Regions from separate parts of the Marinobacter arenosus genome, predicted to be linked through region 3. Evidence: predicted binding sites of a transcription regulator. Region 3 holds the regulator's gene; each other region holds the start of a gene.
What was found. Region 3 encodes sigma-54, which starts transcription at its own class of promoters, with help from an activator protein. Its sites were predicted from a motif close to ANTGGCATNNANNTTGCTNT; they were not measured.
Positions count from the first base shown of each region.

Region 1: the regulator sigma-54 is predicted to act here: its motif matches at 2,472-2,491, upstream of glnA (glutamate--ammonia ligase).
Region 2: the regulator sigma-54 is predicted to act here: its motif matches at 1,801-1,820, upstream of KXD86_RS18840 (PEP-CTERM sorting domain-containing protein).
Region 4: the regulator sigma-54 is predicted to act here: its motif matches at 1,685-1,704, upstream of flgB (flagellar basal body rod protein FlgB).

Region 1 covers NZ_JAHVAO010000004.1:65,550-69,760, reverse strand. Annotated here, with positions in the region: gene pip (prolyl aminopeptidase) at 1-185, opposite strand, end outside; gene typA (translational GTPase TypA) at 286-2,097, opposite strand; gene glnA (glutamate--ammonia ligase) at 2,646-4,049, shown strand.
Region 2 covers NZ_JAHVAO010000001.1:443,746-447,956, forward strand. Annotated here, with positions in the region: gene KXD86_RS02020 (PhnE/PtxC family ABC transporter permease) at 1-950, shown strand, start outside; gene KXD86_RS18840 (PEP-CTERM sorting domain-containing protein) at 1,034-1,690, opposite strand; cyclic di-GMP riboswitch class I at 1,722-1,796, opposite strand; gene KXD86_RS02030 (hypothetical protein) at 2,101-2,664, shown strand; gene KXD86_RS02035 (hypothetical protein) at 2,657-2,971, opposite strand; gene KXD86_RS02040 (hypothetical protein) at 3,031-3,489, opposite strand; gene KXD86_RS02045 (ABC transporter ATP-binding protein) at 3,622-4,211, shown strand, end outside.
Region 3 covers NZ_JAHVAO010000001.1:1,141,843-1,146,053, forward strand. Annotated here, with positions in the region: gene lptC (LPS export ABC transporter periplasmic protein LptC) at 1-408, shown strand, start outside; gene lptA (lipopolysaccharide transport periplasmic protein LptA) at 392-949, shown strand; gene lptB (LPS export ABC transporter ATP-binding protein) at 927-1,652, shown strand; gene KXD86_RS05220 (RNA polymerase factor sigma-54) at 1,811-3,334, shown strand; gene hpf (ribosome hibernation promoting factor) at 3,447-3,755, shown strand; gene ptsN (PTS IIA-like nitrogen regulatory protein PtsN) at 3,842-4,211, shown strand, end outside.
Region 4 covers NZ_JAHVAO010000001.1:128,914-133,124, reverse strand. Annotated here, with positions in the region: gene KXD86_RS00635 (flagellar hook protein FlgE) at 1-14, opposite strand, end outside; gene KXD86_RS00630 (flagellar hook assembly protein FlgD) at 42-719, opposite strand; gene flgC (flagellar basal body rod protein FlgC) at 738-1,187, opposite strand; gene flgB (flagellar basal body rod protein FlgB) at 1,222-1,620, opposite strand; gene KXD86_RS00615 (nitroreductase family protein) at 1,861-2,415, opposite strand; gene KXD86_RS00610 (Mpo1-like protein) at 2,562-2,873, shown strand; gene KXD86_RS00605 (adenylate/guanylate cyclase domain-containing protein) at 2,875-4,211, shown strand, end outside.

The sequences.
Region 1 (4,211 bases), on a different contig from region 3:
CGGAATCGCTCAGCGTCGAAGAAGCGCCGATGAAACTCCTCACACCCTCCGCCTGGCCCACCATGAACCACGAGCACCGGGATACCATCGGGATTACCGCTCTCCTCGACGTACAGCTCATGAGGAGGATCGACGGCAATCCGGTGCTGGGCATTGGGCTTGATTTCCGGGTAGAGCGTGAGCATCAGGCGTTCCAGAAAAGGGTTTAACCGGAGTGTAGCTGAACTGAACGAAAAAGGGGCAGGTCACTAATGACCTGCCCCTTCTTTTATTAGCGCTGAAAACTTACTTTTTCTTCGCGCGCTTGCGCTCGTTTTCGGTCAACAGCTTCTTGCGCAGACGGATCGACTTTGGCGTCACCTCCACCAGTTCATCGTCATCGATGAACTCAAGCGCCTGCTCAAGGGTGAACTTGATCGGCGGCACCAGCCCAATGACCTCATCCTTGCCGGAGGCTCGCATGTTATCGAGCTTCTTGCCTTTGGTCGGATTCATGACCAGGTCGTTATCCCGACTATGAATACCACAGAGCTGACCTTCGTAAATTTCCTGCCCCGGGTCCAGGAACAGCTTGCCGCGGCTCTGGAGCGTTTCCAGCGAATAAGTCAGCGCAGTCCCTGTTGCCATGGACACCAGAACGCCATTCTGGCGACTGGTGACATCACCTGACTTGATGGGGCCGTAGTGGCTGAAGGTTGATGTCAGGATGCCGGTGCCTGAGGTCATGGTCAGGAAGGTATTCCGGAAGCCGATCAACCCACGCGCCGGGATGGTGTAATCCAGACGCATGCGCCCTTTTCCATCCGGCACCATGTTGGTCAGATCGCCCTTGCGCAGTCCCATCTGCTCCATAACGGAACCCTGGTGCTGCTCTTCGATGTCAACGATGACGTTTTCGTACGGTTCCTGCTTTTCACCGTCGATTTCGCGAATAACAACTTCCGGCCGGCCAACAGCAAGCTCAAAGTTTTCGCGACGCATGTTCTCGATCAGAACCGACAGGTGCAGTTCGCCACGACCCGACACCTTGAACTTGTCAGCCGACTCCCCTTCTTCCACACGCAGCGCAACGTTGTGAAGCAGCTCCTTATCCAGACGCTCCTTGATGTTGCGACTGGTAACGAACTTGCCTTCCTTGCCCGCGAACGGCGAATCGTTCACCTGGAAGGTCATCGATACGGTGGGCTCGTCGACCGTCAGCGCAGGCAGCGCCTCGACTTTGGACGGATCGCACAGCGTGTCAGAGATGAACAATTCATCCATACCGCTGACACAGACGATGTCGCCCGCCTGGGCTTCCTCAACTTCGACTCGCTGAAGGCCGGAGTGCCCCATGATTTTCAGAATGCGACCATTGCGCTTCTTGCCATCGGCGCCGATTGCCGTCACCGGGGAATTGGTCTTGACCTTGCCTCGCATGATCCGGCCAATGCCGATGACCCCCAGGAAACTGTTGTAATCAAGCTGGGAGATCTGCATCTGGAACGGCCCCTCCAGATCCACATTCGGCGCCGGCACGTGATCAATGATTGCCTGGAACACCGCGTCCATGTTGTCGTCCAGATTTTCATGGTCGAGCCCGGCAATGCCGTTCAGGGCACTGGCGTAAACGATCGGGAAATCCAGTTGCTCATCGGTGGCTCCAAGGTTATCGAACAGATCAAATACCTGATCGACCACCCAGTCCGGTCGTGCACCCGGCCGGTCAATCTTGTTCACCACGACAATCGGACGAAGGCCCGCATCGAACGCTTTCTGGGTTACAAATCGGGTTTGCGGCATTGGACCATCAATGGAATCCACGACCAGAAGCACGCAATCCACCATGCTCATCACCCGCTCCACTTCGCCACCAAAATCGGCGTGCCCCGGGGTGTCTACAATATTGATGTCGTAGTCGTTCCATTTAAGTGCCGTGTTCTTGGCAAGAATGGTAATACCACGTTCTTTTTCCTGGTCATTGGAGTCCATCACGCGCTCGTTCTCGAGCTCTTTTCGATCCAACGTTCCGGACTGACGCAGCAGTTTGTCCACGAGCGTGGTTTTGCCATGGTCGACGTGAGCGATAATGGCGATATTACGAAGCTTCTCAATCACAACTATAATCCTGCGGCATGCTTTCCTTTGACCTGAGAGGGTCTATAAAGGAGGCTGAGCCTCTCACATGCCGTCTCAAATCCGTAAAATGAACCCATTATCAGGTACCGGGCGGCACCCGCGCCCCCGAACGGCATTACAGCTCGGGGTGTAAATGAGGTGGCGCGCAGTATATCGAAAAGTCCCTGCAGTTAATATGAAGAAAAACGCCTATTCTCCAGACAAACCAGGCGCACCATTGAAGGGCGTCTCCGGATTTTCGCGCACCGTTTAGGTGCGTTCGCTGACCAATCTTGCACCACCGGAAATCCCGCGCATGCTCCACAAATGGCCAAAGACCGCACCGTTGCGCGCTTCTGGAGCATGCCCTAAAAATTGGCAAGAGCCTTGCTTAATCGAAATCAGCCGAATTTTGCAGGTAAGTGGCAAACGCTTTTGTTAAGCTGCGAATTCCTGAATAAAAGATCGGATATCAGCTACCCTGAACGATCCGGCAAAACGAACATGAATGCGCCCGCTCACGCGGGATAACTTACGGAGCATGCACAATGTCCAAGACAGTTGATTTGATCAAAGAACACGAAGTTAAGTGGGTTGACCTGCGCTTTACCGACAGCCGTGGTAAGGAACAGCACGTTACCCTGCCGGCCTCCGAGGTAAACGAAGATTTCTTCGCCGATGGCAAAATGTTCGACGGCTCTTCAATTTCAGGCTGGAAGGGCATCAACGAATCCGACATGATCCTGATGCCGGACGACTCCACCTCCGTGCTGGATCCGTTCACTGAAGAAACCACTCTCAACATCACCTGCGACATCGTAGAGCCTTCTACCATGCAGGGATACGAGCGTGATCCGCGCTCCGTTGCCCGTCGCGCGGAAGAGTACCTCAAGTCTACTGGCATTGCCGATGGCGCCCTGTTCGGTCCTGAGCCCGAGTTCTTCGTATTTGACTCGGTCAAGTGGGAAGTGGACATGAAAGGCGCTGGCTACTCCATCCATTCCGAAGAAGCGGCCTGGGTTTCCGGCGAAGACTTCGACCGCAACAACATTGGTCACCGTCCGGGTGTTAAAGGCGGCTACTTCCCGGTTCCGCCGGTAGACAGCCTGCACGATCTGCGTGGCGCAATGTGTGCCGCCATGGAGTCCATGGGCCTGAACATCGAGGTTCATCACCACGAAGTGGGCACAGCTGGCCAGTGCGAAATCGGTGTTGGCGCCAACACCCTGACCAAGAAAGCTGACGAAGTTCAGATTCTGAAGTACTGCGTACACAACGTGGCCCACGCTTACGGCAAAACCGCCACCTTCATGCCGAAGCCGGTTGTTGGTGACAACGGTTCCGGTATGCACGTTCATATGTCCCTGAGCAAAGACGGCAAGAACCTGTTCGCCGGCGACAGCTACGCGGGTCTGAGCGAAACCGCTCTGTACTACATCGGTGGTGTCATCAAGCACGCCAAGGCCATCAACGCCTTCACCAACAGCTCCACCAACTCCTACAAGCGTCTGGTTCCGGGCTTCGAAGCTCCGGTTATGCTGGCCTACTCGGCCCGTAACCGCTCCGCTTCCATCCGTATCCCGTACGTAAACAGCCCGAAGGCGCGTCGTATCGAAGTGCGCTTCCCTGACCCGTCAGCCAACCCGTACCTGGCTTTCGCAGCCCTGATGATGGCTGGCCTGGACGGTATCCAGAACAAGATCCATCCTGGCGATGCCATGGACAAGGACCTGTACGACCTGCCGAAGGAAGAGGCCCTGAACATTCCGACCGTTGCCGAGACTCTGGCGGAAGCTCTGGATTGCCTGGAAGCAGATCACGAGTTCCTGACCCGCGGCGGTGTCTTCACTGAAGATATGATCCAGGGTTATGTAGACCTCAAGCGTGGCGAAGTAGAGCGCCTGAACATGACGACACACCCTGTCGAGTTCGAGCTGTACTACTCCTGCTAAAACACCCCGTTCATTCGGGATTGTGAAAAAGCCCCGCTCAGTGCGGGGCTTTTTTGTGCGCCCCCTCACACCCCACTGCCGCACTTAACGATATGTAACCAACAACACGCCCCCCAGGCGTTGAAATGACCCCGAGGCCCGCAGATAATCAATGAAAACCAT
Region 2 (4,211 bases), 700 kb from region 3:
GAACCTACACCGCGTACCGGCTGGAATGCGGCCTCCGCTCCAGCGCCATCCTTGGCTTCGTGGGATTGCCGACGCTGGGCTTTTACCTGGAGTCATCGTTTTCCCAGGGGCTGTACTCAGACGCGGGCGCCATGCTGATTCTCTTTTACGTGCTGATCGCAACCATGCCGCTGTGGGTCAAACCCAAGCTTCTACCCGTCTATATTCTCGGCGCGCCGTTTTTCCTCGGTGACGGGTTGCCCATCGTGTGGGGGAACGTGGAGCGGTTCTTTACCCAGGACATCGTCCCGAGCCCGATCCGACAGGGGGAAGGTCTTTCCGGCCTGAGCGACTGGTTCGGTGACCTGATGGTCCACCAGGCCCTGCCGGGCATCTGGAATACGGTGATTCTTACGCAGATTGCGTTGGTGGGCACCGGCATCCTGGCCTTGCTGTTGTTCCCCCTGATTTCCAACCACTTCGGCGGGCCTATCCGCCGGACATCCGGCCACGTTTTTCTAGTGATTGCGCGCTCCACGCCGGAGTACATCCTTGCCTACATTCTGCTTCAGCTATGGGGGCCCTCCATGTTGCCCGCCGTGGTTGCGCTGGCCTTGCATAACGGCGGCATCATAGGCCACCTGATCGGTCGCCAGACCAACACCATTCAACTCAGGAGCGACGCCGTTACGGGGGTCAGCCGCTATTCCTGGGAACTGGTGCCGAGGATTTACCGGTCGTTTCTGGCGTTCCTGTTCTATCGATGGGAAATCATCATGCGGGAAACGGCGATTCTCGGGATTCTGGGTATCTATACCCTGGGCTTCTACGTCGACAGCGCGATTCAAAACATTCAGTTCGACCGCGCCATGATGCTGATCCTGATTACCGCGCTCCTCAACATCGGCGTAGACGCCCTCGGACGCTACATTCGCCGGAAGCTGGCGCTGCAAACCATGCCGACCTGCTGATCGCGCCGCTCAGCTCCGGGTTTACGGCGCGTCAGACAGCAAAAAGCCGGGACGAGCCCGGCTTTTCGTCACTGTCGCCCGAATCAGCTGCGACGACGACGTGATACACCAAACCCCGCCAGGCCGAGACCAAGCAGTGCCAGTGTTGAAGGCTCCGGAACGGACACTTCAAACTGCTGGTATACGGCACCCTCGTTGTTTTCGAGCACCAGCGCATCCGTCGACGCGTAGCTGCCACCGATGTAGATGCCCGTGGAGGTTGTGCCCGGATCGCTCAGAACCGGTGTCAGACCAGCGAACAGGCTTGAGCCGAGCGAGAACTGCAGCAGCTCGATGCCACCAGCCAGGGTGAAATTGAAGCCGTCCACGCCACCGGTCGCATTGGTAGCGGCCGTCCAGGTGATAAAGTCAGACGTTCCGGTGCTGAAATCCGTCATGCTATCCACATGCGGGCCAGAGGTTTCAAACGCAAACGACTCGTAGGTACCAAGGTTCTGATTTTCGAACTCGAGGTCACCGAACCATTCAACGGTGTTATCGGCATCGACAACGTCGGGCGCCAGCCAACGGACATACCAATTGCTTGTGTTGTTCAGATCGTTCCAGATGTAGTAGCCAGCCCCTTGATTGAGGGCGAGGTCACCGTCCGAGGTGGTACTTCCGCTGTACTGCGGCGTTGCCATGGCGGCGCTTGCTGAAGCTGCAAATACGAAACCAAGTGCCGTTCTTTTAAGATTCATCGACATTCTCCGTGAAGGCTTTGATTACTCCCTGTGCAGCCCGGCTGTCTCAGAAAGACCCGCAGCTTTCCGTCCCACCCTCGCAGATGGTTTGGCTACAGTCGACCGAGAAAGCCAGAACCGTGCCATGTGCCCCAAGCCAAGGGAACAGAGGGTTTCAGCGGCTACCAATGCAACGCCTGTAAAGTTTTTCGACACATAGGTGTAACGTAGGTGAAGCAGTTCACAAATCGTCCTTTACCTGTAAATAGTTCCGACACAAACACCGGGAAACGTCTTTTTGATGGCCATCACAGTTCCGTCACTCCAGCCAATCGAAATGACGAATTTGCCAAGGCGTACCATCCCCTTTCCGATTACATTTGGTTACACTTCGAGCACCTTCTGAAACATTAAGGGCGATGTGCAACATGGTGGATGGACTGGTATTCGTGATTCAGATTGGCTTGGTGGCCCTGCTGCTGCTCATGGCCTATCGCATGGTCACGCTGGTACGCGCGGCACCCGTGCCTGAGAGCCTGCCCGTCCACAGGCCAGCGCCTGTGCCGGACTACAGCAAACGGGTAAAGGCAACATCGACCGCCTACGATCGAACCGAACTGTTTACCCAGCTGCATATTCTGGCCGGGCTGCAGGAAAGGGACTGCCGCGTGAATGGGCTGGACCTGGTCCAGGCTCCAGCAGAGGTGCGGGACTACGCGGCGGTGTGGTTGTATGGCGCAGCCTGCGCACTGTGCGACACATCCGCCCGACATACGGAATCGGTGGCGGGTCTGGCCGCCCAGATCGCAAACCGGAAAATGGGTATCAGACAGCCTCAGGCGCTACAGGCCATCGCGACCATGAGCCGGAGCGGTGTGCTTCTGGCGTGTTACCGAGGGGGATTGGAAGGCGCGGAGTTCTGGCGGCACCACCAGTACGTGGCACCGACCAACAGTCTTTACCAGGCCATTACGGACAACGCGTTTATTTGACGGCAGATTGTTCGGCAACCGTTTCCAGTTCCCAGTCAGTCCCCAGCTGGATGGAATCCTGGGCCTCTGTCTGATTCACTGACACTCCCGAGATCGCAGGCTTGGAAAAACCGCCCTCTTCTGTGTGCTTCATGCTGTCGACGTCCACGGAGCGAACCAGATAAACCTCACCGCCTGACACAACCCGCGCCCGGTGGGTCAGGCCAAATACAAATCGGCAGTAATCGAGCTTCAACTGCAACAGATCCTGCTCCGCCTTGCGGATTTTGCGCAGCAGCACCTTCTGAACGCTATCTCCGTAATCCATCGTATCATCCCTGGTTTCGGTCACATGTAACCGGAATTTTACACCATAACGCAGGCTTGTCAGCTATCCGCCTGAAACACCATCTTCAGGGGTATGCCTTTCAGCGGCTCCTGGCCCTGCTGTAATTCCACTCGCCAGACCATCTCGCTGCCGGTGGAGCAGATGGGCGCCGAGAAACGTCCAATGTAGGAGCCGTCGCTCTGACGGCGCAGCGGCACGGGGTATTCCCCCATGTACATGGACTCGCCGCGGAGCACGGCAACGAATTGCTCCGGCGGTTCCGGTGACACAACGGTCAGTGTGTATTGAGCGCTCTGGCGGGCTTCAGCCGGAACCTCCAGCTTTACCGTCCACAGCCCTGCCCGGCCCGACCAGCTACACGATTCCGCCAGGAGGTCGCAGGGAACGGTAGGGCCTCCCCATTTCGCCTGGCCGTTATCCTTTAACAGTCGGGGGACGAATACCGCTGTCGCAACCAGCGCCAGAATCAGTCCCACCGTGAGTGCTGCTCGTATCATTGTCGTACCTCAGTTCCGGACAGCGGCATTATGAGCGCTATGCGGAGGCAGGCAAAGCTTTCTAAATCGTCGTCAGTCATGAGAAAATACGGCGCTTTCATTTTTGACCCATTTTACAGACAGGATACGCCCGTGCAGCCGGACATTTCCGTAAAGCACCTCAGCAAGGTTTATGGGGACGGTTTCCAGGCATTGAAGGACATCAACCTGGACATCAAGCGGGGCGAAATCTTCGCCCTGCTCGGCCCGAACGGAGCCGGAAAGACAACCCTGATCAGTATCATCTGTGGCATCGTGAATCTCTCCCAGGGCGAGGTGAAAGCCGCCGGCCATGACATAGTGCGCGAGTATCGCAAGGCCCGGCAGTCCATTGGCCTGGTGCCCCAGGAGCTGAACACGGACTCCTTTGAGACGGTGTGGGACGCCGTTTCGTTCAGTCGCGGCCTGTTTGGCAAGGCCCCCAAACCCGCCCACATCGAGAAGGTGCTGAAGGACCTGTCGCTCTGGGATAAGCGCAACAACCGCATCATGTCGTTGTCAGGTGGGATGAAACGCCGGGTCATGATCGCCAAGGCGCTTTCCCACGAACCCCAGATTCTCTTTCTCGATGAACCGACCGCCGGTGTGGACGTTGAACTCCGTCGTGACATGTGGGAAATGGTGCGAAAACTCCGGGAAAACGGGGTCACCATTATTCTGACCACGCACTACATCGAAGAAGC
Region 3 (4,211 bases):
TATGATGAGGACGGCAACCTGAAAATCCAGTTCACCAGCCCGCGGATCGAACAGTTCGAAGAGGGCAATGTCGCCACGATGAAAGCGCCACGGGCGACACTGTTTGGCCAGCCGGACACTCCTCCATGGATTGTCGAGGCGGAGAACGGCAGCTTGCTGCAGAATGAAGGCATTCTCTATTTGACCGATCATGTGCGGGTCGTCCGAACCGTCGGTGAGCGGGAAGCCACCCTGACGACCACGACCCTGACGCTGGACAATGACCTTGGCACGGTCTACACCGACGCTCCGGTCACCATTACCGACAAAATTGGCGTTACCCGGGCCAAAGGCATGAGAGCCTGGATCGACGAACGCATTCTCGAACTCAATTCCCAGGTGGAAGGACGCTATGAGACTGGCAAATAACCGACTTCGAACGCTGCTGGCGATAACACTTGCCCTGACCCTCTCCGGGCCCGCCGGCGCGTTCAGCCTGGATTCGGAGTTGCCGATCACGGTGAGCGCGGACAACGCCCGACTGGACGACGCCAAGGGCATCGCCACCTACACCGGTGATGTCGAACTGGTTCAAGGCAGGACTCGGCTCACGGCGGAACGGGTTGTACTCTATCGCAACGTGGATGGCCTGAGCAGGGTCGAAGCCTCTGGCCAGCCCGCCCGATACCAGCAACCCACCCGCAACGGCGAAGGCGAAACCGATGCCAGGGCTCTGAACATCACCTGGAGTGCCGACGAGAACCGACTGACTTTTGAACGGGAAGCAATCATTGAGCAGAATGGAAACCTGTTCCGAGGTGATGTCATTCATTATGATACCGTCCGTCGGGTGGTAACCGCCGAAGGCGGCACCAAGACCGAAACCGGCGGTGGCCGTGTCGAGATGATCATTCAGCCACGCAGTACCAGCAGCACACAGGGATCCGATGGCAGTTCTGAGAGCCAGTAACCTGGCGAAAAGCTACAAGCACAAAAAAGTGGTTCTGGATGTCTCCCTGGAGATCCGCAGCGGCGAGATCGTCGGGCTTCTGGGCCCCAACGGTGCCGGCAAGACCACCTGTTTCTACATGATCGTTGGGCTGGTGCCGGCTGATCGCGGCCGCATCACCATCGATAGCCAGGACGTCACGCCACTGCCCATGCACGGGCGCGCCCGAAAGGGGATCGGCTACCTGCCACAGGAAGCCTCGGTGTTCCGCAAACTGACGGTTCGCGACAACCTGATGGCAATCCTCGAAACCCGCAAAGGCCTGAGTCGGGCCGACCGGGACAGGAGACTGGAGGAGCTGCTCGAGGAATTCCACATTAGCCACATCCGCGACAGCATGGGAATGGCGCTCTCTGGCGGGGAACGCCGGCGTGTCGAAATTGCCCGGGCCCTGGCCATGGAGCCGGCCTTTATTTTGCTGGACGAACCCTTTGCCGGCGTTGATCCCATCTCGGTGAGCGATATCAAGCACATCATCCGTCACCTTCGGGATAAGGGCATCGGCGTACTGATCACTGATCACAATGTGCGGGAGACCCTGGACATCTGTGAAACGGCGTACATTGTGTCGGGGGGCCACATCATTGCATCCGGCAACTCGGAAGCGATTCTCGCGAACCAGCAAGTCAAAGAGGTTTACCTCGGTAATGAATTCCGACTGTGAACAACGCTGTCTGATTGTGTTGAAGAACCCGAGCAAGTAAACTCGGCAAAGAACTTGCTAGGCTGTTTTCAGACAGAGGCAAGTAACCGGCACGCAACAATTTTTTTGAACTAACGGTAAAGCAGAGCCTGATGAGTGACGGATCCTGAACCATGGTTATGAAAGCCTCTTTACAGTTAAAGCTGGGTCAAAGCCTGACCATGACGCCCCAGCTGCAACAGGCGATCCGGCTACTACAGCTATCCACCCTTGATCTGCAGCAGGAAATCCAGCAAGCCCTGGAATCCAATCCGATGCTGGAAACCTCTGAGGACGACGACCAGGCCGAAGCCGCGTCCAGCGAAGACACCAGCCACGAAGAACAAGCCGCGGACACGGCGGCGGATTCAGGCTCGGAGACCAGTACAGACTGGGATGAGTCGGAGAATGGTCCGGACTGGGCCTCTGAAAACGAGATTCCCGACAACATTCCCGACGATCTTCCCGTCGATACCGCTTGGGACGACATCTATCAGTCCGCCCCTGCCCCCGCCGCCCGCAACGACGACGAAAACGATCACGACTTCGAAACCCGTAACTCGCCGAGTGAAACGCTGCAGGACCACCTTGAGTGGCAGCTGAACCTGACCCCGCTGAGCGAGCGCGACCAGGCCATTGCCCACGCCCTGATGGATGCAGTCGACGAACGGGGCTACCTGACCAGTCCGCTGGACGAAATCCACGCCGGCCTGTTGGATGAAACCGAGGAAGACCCGCTTGAACTGGACGAAGTGGAGGCCGTTCTGCACCGGCTTCAGCATTTCGACCCACCCGGAGTGTTTGCCCGGGACCTGCAGGAATGCCTGCTTATCCAGCTGAACCAGCTGCCGCCGGCGACACCCTGGCTGGCCCAGGCCCGGCTCGTTATCACCCACTACATCAATCTGCTCGGCAACCGTGACTACGCCCAGTTACTGCGTCGCAGCCGACTCAAGGAAGACCAGCTCCGGGAAGTCCTGGCCCTGATTACCGGGCTGAATCCGCGGCCGGGGGATGTGATTGATCGCGCCGAACCCGATTACGTGATCCCCGATGTCATCGTCCGCAAACACAGCGGCAGATGGCGGGTCGAGCTAAATCCTGAAATTGCACCACGCATCCGCGTCAATGCGAGCTATGCTTCTCTTATAAGGCGAGCCGACAGCAGCGCCGATAACACCTACCTCCGGGATCAACTCCAGGAAGCCAAATGGTTTATCAAGAGCCTGCAAAGCCGCAACGAAACCCTGTTGAAAGTGGCGACGCGCATCGTCGAGCACCAGCAAGGCTTTCTGGATCAGGGCGAAGAAGCCATGAAACCGCTGATCCTTTCAGACATAGCGCAGGCGGTAGAAATGCACGAATCGACGATTTCCCGGGTTACCACGCAGAAGTACATGCACACGCCACGGGGAATATTCGAGCTCAAGTACTTTTTCTCCAGCCACGTAAGTACCGATGAAGGCGGGGAATGTTCATCAACAGCCATCCGTGCAATGATCAAGAAGCTGATCGCGGCCGAGACGCCGAAAAAGCCGTTGAGTGACAGTAAAATTGCAGCCATGCTAGGGGAACAGGGCATCAAGGTGGCCCGTCGAACCGTCGCCAAGTACCGGGAAGCGATGCATATTCCACCCTCTAACGAGCGAAAAAGACTGGTTTAGGAGAGCACTGGCAAGAACAGCGCTCCCCCTGAGCCAAACTTTGCCGGCGCAGTGTGCGCCAGCCCTCAGCCCGGCCTTTTGGGGACCGGCATGATGACAACAGGAGACGCCTATGCAACTCAACATTTCAGGCCATCACGTAGAACTGACTCCCGCACTGAAGGATTACGTCTCAGAAAAATTCGAGAAACTTGAGCGCCACTTTGACCACATAAGTAACTGCCAGGTTACCCTGCAGGTGGAAAAGGTGCGTCAGATGGCGGAAGCAACGTTGCACGTGGTTGGTGGTGATATTCACGCAAAGGCTGAAAACGAGGATATGTACGCAGCGATCGACGGGCTGATCGACAAACTGGACCGACAGATCCTCAAGCACAAGGAAAAGAACGTAGACCGGATGCACGGAAACGGCTCTCGTTAACCGCCCGTTTTCAAGCATGTCATCTCATCGCGCTGCGGCATGGAGAACCTGCCGCAGCCTTTTTTTAACGGAATTGCAGTCGATTCATGAGCGACACATCCCTGACCATAGACAACATCCTTGCACCGGAGCTGACCCTGTGCCGGGTACCGGCATCAAGCAAGAAGCGGGTGCTGGAATTCATTGCCGATCAGATCCACCGGCACGACGATTCGCTCAGTGAGACCCAGATCTTCAACAACCTGGTGTCCCGGGAGCGGCTTGGCAGCACCGGTATCGGCCAGGGTATTGCCATACCCCACTGCCGGCTGGAGGGACTCGATCATGTGGTGGGCGTTCTGCTAACCCTTGAGGAAAGCATCGATTTCGACGCCATTGATAACCAGCCCGTGGATCTGGTGTTTGCCCTTGTGGTGCCCAAAGAGGCCACCAGCGAGCACCTGGAACTGCTCAGTC
Region 4 (4,211 bases), 1.0 Mb from region 3:
GTATTAAATGCCATAAATCACCCCTTGGTCTGACACCGGTATCAGTTGATTTGCTTTACATCGGACAGGGCGATCGAGCCCATGCCCGCAAGATTCAATGTGATCGAGCCGTTCTGGCCCAGCGAAACACTGTCCACGTTCGCGCTGACCATGGTGCCCAACTGCTGCGTCCCCTCCGGATAGGAAGCCTCCGCCACAATCCGGTACGGGCCTGGCGGCAATGGATTGCCGTTACCGTCCTGACCATCCCAACTGAAAGACTTGACGCCCGCCGGGCTGCTGCCCAGATCAATCTGACGGACCAGCTCACCGGCCTGGTTCTGCACGGACAGGCGCAGGCCACCGGTCGAGGCAGGCACTGCAATCGTGCCGCTGACTTCGCCATCCGCGCCCAGGATGCCAACACTGGAGGGCGCCAACACGGTTTTGCCGACCATCGCAGATGCTTGAAGGGCCTGGGTCGAGCGAAACTGACCGACCACATCATCAACAGTACCGGACAGCTTTTGCATTTCTTCCAGCGAGCTGAACTGGGCGAGTTGGGAAATGAATTCGCCGTTGTCCTGGGGCTCCAGCGGATTCTGATTCTTCAACTGGGCCAGCATCAGCTCCATGAACTCGTTGCGGCCCAATTCACTCTTACTGTCGGCGCCTCTCTGCTGTTTCAGCTGGTATTGGCTCAGAACATCCGAAGCGTCTGTTGCGTTAATTGCGCTCATTGCGTGCTCCTCTCCGGATTACTGCTGACCAAGGGTCAGGATTCGCTGCATCATGGATTTGGCGGTATTCATGATGTCCACGTTCATCTGATAACTCCGGGAGGAGGACATCATGTCGGCCATTTCTTCCACCACGTTCACGTTCGGATAGAACACATAGCCGTCTTCATTCGCTGCCGGGTGCTCGGGCTGATACCGCATCTGGAGATCCGCCTGGCTCTCAACGATGCCCTCAACACGGACCCCGGCTCCGGGCCCCTGCTCACCGGTAAAGGCAAGGCCCTGGCTGTCGGGATTGAGCAGGGACTGCTGGATGGCAGCGAATACCGGCTTGCGTGCCCGATAGGTTGTCTCGGTGCTGGAACTGGCCGTCTCCGCGTTGGCGATGTTGGATGCCGTTGTATTCAGCCGCAGTGATTGCGCGGTCATGCCGGAACCGGCGATGTCAAAAATGCTACCCAATGACATGAAAACTCTCCTTTGCTAATCGCGTCGCTGCGGCTTATTCGCCCTTGAGGGCTTTGGTCAGGCCGGAAAATTTACTGTTCAGGAACTGGAAGCTGGCCTGGTAATCCATGGCGTTCCGCATGAACCGGGTCTGCTCCTGCTGTGCATCCACCGTATTGCCGTCTACCGAGGGCTGGTGAGGCGTCCGGTACAGCAATTCGCTGTCAGGGGCGCCGCTTGATGTGTCCATGTGTCCGGCGTTCGTCCTGGCCATCTCGAAGCCAGTAGCGGCCTGCTGTGCCCGCTGCATCACGGCCTGGAAGTCGACATCGCGGGCCTTGAATCCCGGGGTATCGGCGTTTGCCATGTTATTCGCCAGTACTTCCGCCCGCTTGACCCGGGCTTCCAATGCGTACTGATGAATCCCAAGCGCTTTATCAAATGAAATCGCCATTTTGCCTCCCAAAACTGCACCCGCATGCCGGCTGTTCTTGCCGAATCTGCTCTCTGACAGGGACAAAGCAAGGCCGATGCCAATATTGTGAATTTCCTCGGAAGCGTTGTCGGGAAAGGGCTTGAGACGGACTGGATGTGCTGTTGGGCGGGAAGGAAAGCAGCGGAACACGAAAAAAGCGGCAAGCGGTTTCCCCTCCCCCAGACCCCATGATTCCAGTCGGGGGAGAGTACCTGTTGTTCAGGACGGCCAGTGCTGGACGAAGTCGTGGACCTCCGGACGGGGAACCGGCGGCTTTTCCGAGGAGACGGTTCCCACATAAAGGAAGCCGACGATCGACTCGCCCTCTTCAAGTCCAAGGCCGTCATGCACCGCCGAATGATAGGCCACACTGCCGGTGCGCCACATGACGCCGAAACCGGCATCCTGCAGGGCCAGCTCCAGAAAACTCATGCCGGCCGCCGCCGACATGATCTGCTCGACTTCCGGAACCTTGGGGTGTTGCTTCGGTGACGCGATGCCAACAACGATCATCGGCGCCCTCAGTGGGGCCCGACGAAGCTTCTCGATTTCCTGCTCATCGCTGTTGTTCGCACACGTTGATGCGAACAGATCTCCCAATGCGCTCAGGCCTTCCCCCTCGATGACGAGGTAGCGCCACGGCCGCAGCAGAGCATGATCCGGGGCCCGGGCGGCACAGGCGAATGCGCGGGCCAGAGTTTCAGAATCCGGCGCCGGCGACTCTAATCTTGGTTCCGAGGTCCGGTTGAGCAGAAATTCACAGACTGCAGTCATATCGTCTCGCTATCGGATGGGTGGTCGACGCGGGGTGTCTGGGACATTTACGTCGGTTCAGTTAATTGTGGGTTATACGTAATACTGTTAACCTTTAGTCGTAGTCCGGTCTACCTAAAAATTATAAACGACTTGGTAGCAGCACCATGAGTGACCAACGAACTTTTAGCAACTTTTCAGAATTCTACCCCTACTACCTCGAAGAGCACAGCGATGTCACCTGCCGTCGGCTGCACTTCGCGGGCAGCCTGCTGGTACTGGTTGTCGCGTTCTGGGCAATCGCCTCGGGCAAGCTGGTCTGGCTGTTGCTGCTGCCGATTATCGGGTACGGCTTTGCCTGGGTGGGTCACTTCAAGTTTGAAAAGAACCGGCCGGCGACCTTCAAATACCCGGTCTACAGCCTGATGGGCGACTGGGTCATGTTCAGAGATATGCTTATCGGCCGGATCCGCTTCTAACATGATGAGTGCACCGGCAGATCTGCGTAACGCCAGCACCAGTGCTGGCAAAACCTTGACCGTTGATCACCACAACAACCCCGTTGCCATCCCGCCGATGCCGGACTACAACGGGCGTATACTTGCCTACACCGCGACCGCCGCCATTATTGTGACCGGGGTTCTCCAGGGCGCCTTCGACCACTGGTTGCTGTGGCTCGTAGCCGGTGCCCTCACCTGGCCCCACGTTGCCCACATGCTGACCCGGCGCACTTTCCTGCGCAACTCTCCGCGCATCCGCCAAAAGATGCTGATCTTCGACTGCATGGTGGGCGGGGCCTTTATCGGTTGTATCGGCGTGGTTGCCATTCCCTCCGTCTCCGTTGTGCTGATGCTGATGTTCAGTTGCCTGATCGTTGGCGGTATCCGGCAATGGCTATTGGGAACGGTGTTCATGGCAGCCGCCGTCGCGGCCTCCGTAGCGGTCATTGGCCCGGCAGAATCGCTGCAATCCCCCCTGTTGACCAGCATCTTGTCAATATCCGCGACCGGGCTCTACATCTGTGTTACCGCCTACTATTCGCATCAACAGGCCCGGGCGCTGATGCTCGCAAAGACGCAAATCCAGAATCAACGGGAGCAGTCCATCGCACTCTCCCACAAGCTCTCCAAGTACCTGTCGCCGCAAGTCTGGCAGTCAATTTTTACCGGCGAGCGTGATGTTCGCCTGGAAACACAGCGGAAGAAGCTGGCGGTGTTCTTCTCCGACATCAAGGGCTTTACCGAGCTTTCGGAGGAAATGGAGCCCGAGGCACTGACCGAACTGCTGAATCACTACTTCAACGAAATGTCGGAAGTCGCGCTCAAGTATGGCGGCACTATCGACAAGTTCGTGGGCGACTCCATCATGGTGTTCTTCGGTGATCCCACCAGCAGGGGCCAGCGCGAGGATGCGTTCGCCTGTGTGTCGATGGCGATCGACATGCGCAAGCACATGAAAATCATGCGGCAGAAATGGCGCAGTCAGGGCATCAAAACCCCGCTGGAAATTCGCATGGGCATCAGCACCGGCTACACCACGGTAGGCAACTTCGGTGCTGAAAACCGCATGGATTACACCATCATTGGCAAGGAGGTGAACCTGGCAAGTCGACTGGAGTCTCTGGCCGAGGCGGGCGAGATTCTGGTTTCCTACGAGACCTTCTCGCTGATCAAGGACAAGATCATGTGCCGGGACAAGGGCGAGATAACGGTCAAGGGGTTTGGCAAACCGGTGCCGATCTACGAGGTGGTCGATTTCCGGCGGGATATGGGCCCCAACCGCAGCTTCCTCGAGCACGAACACAGCGGGTTCGCCAT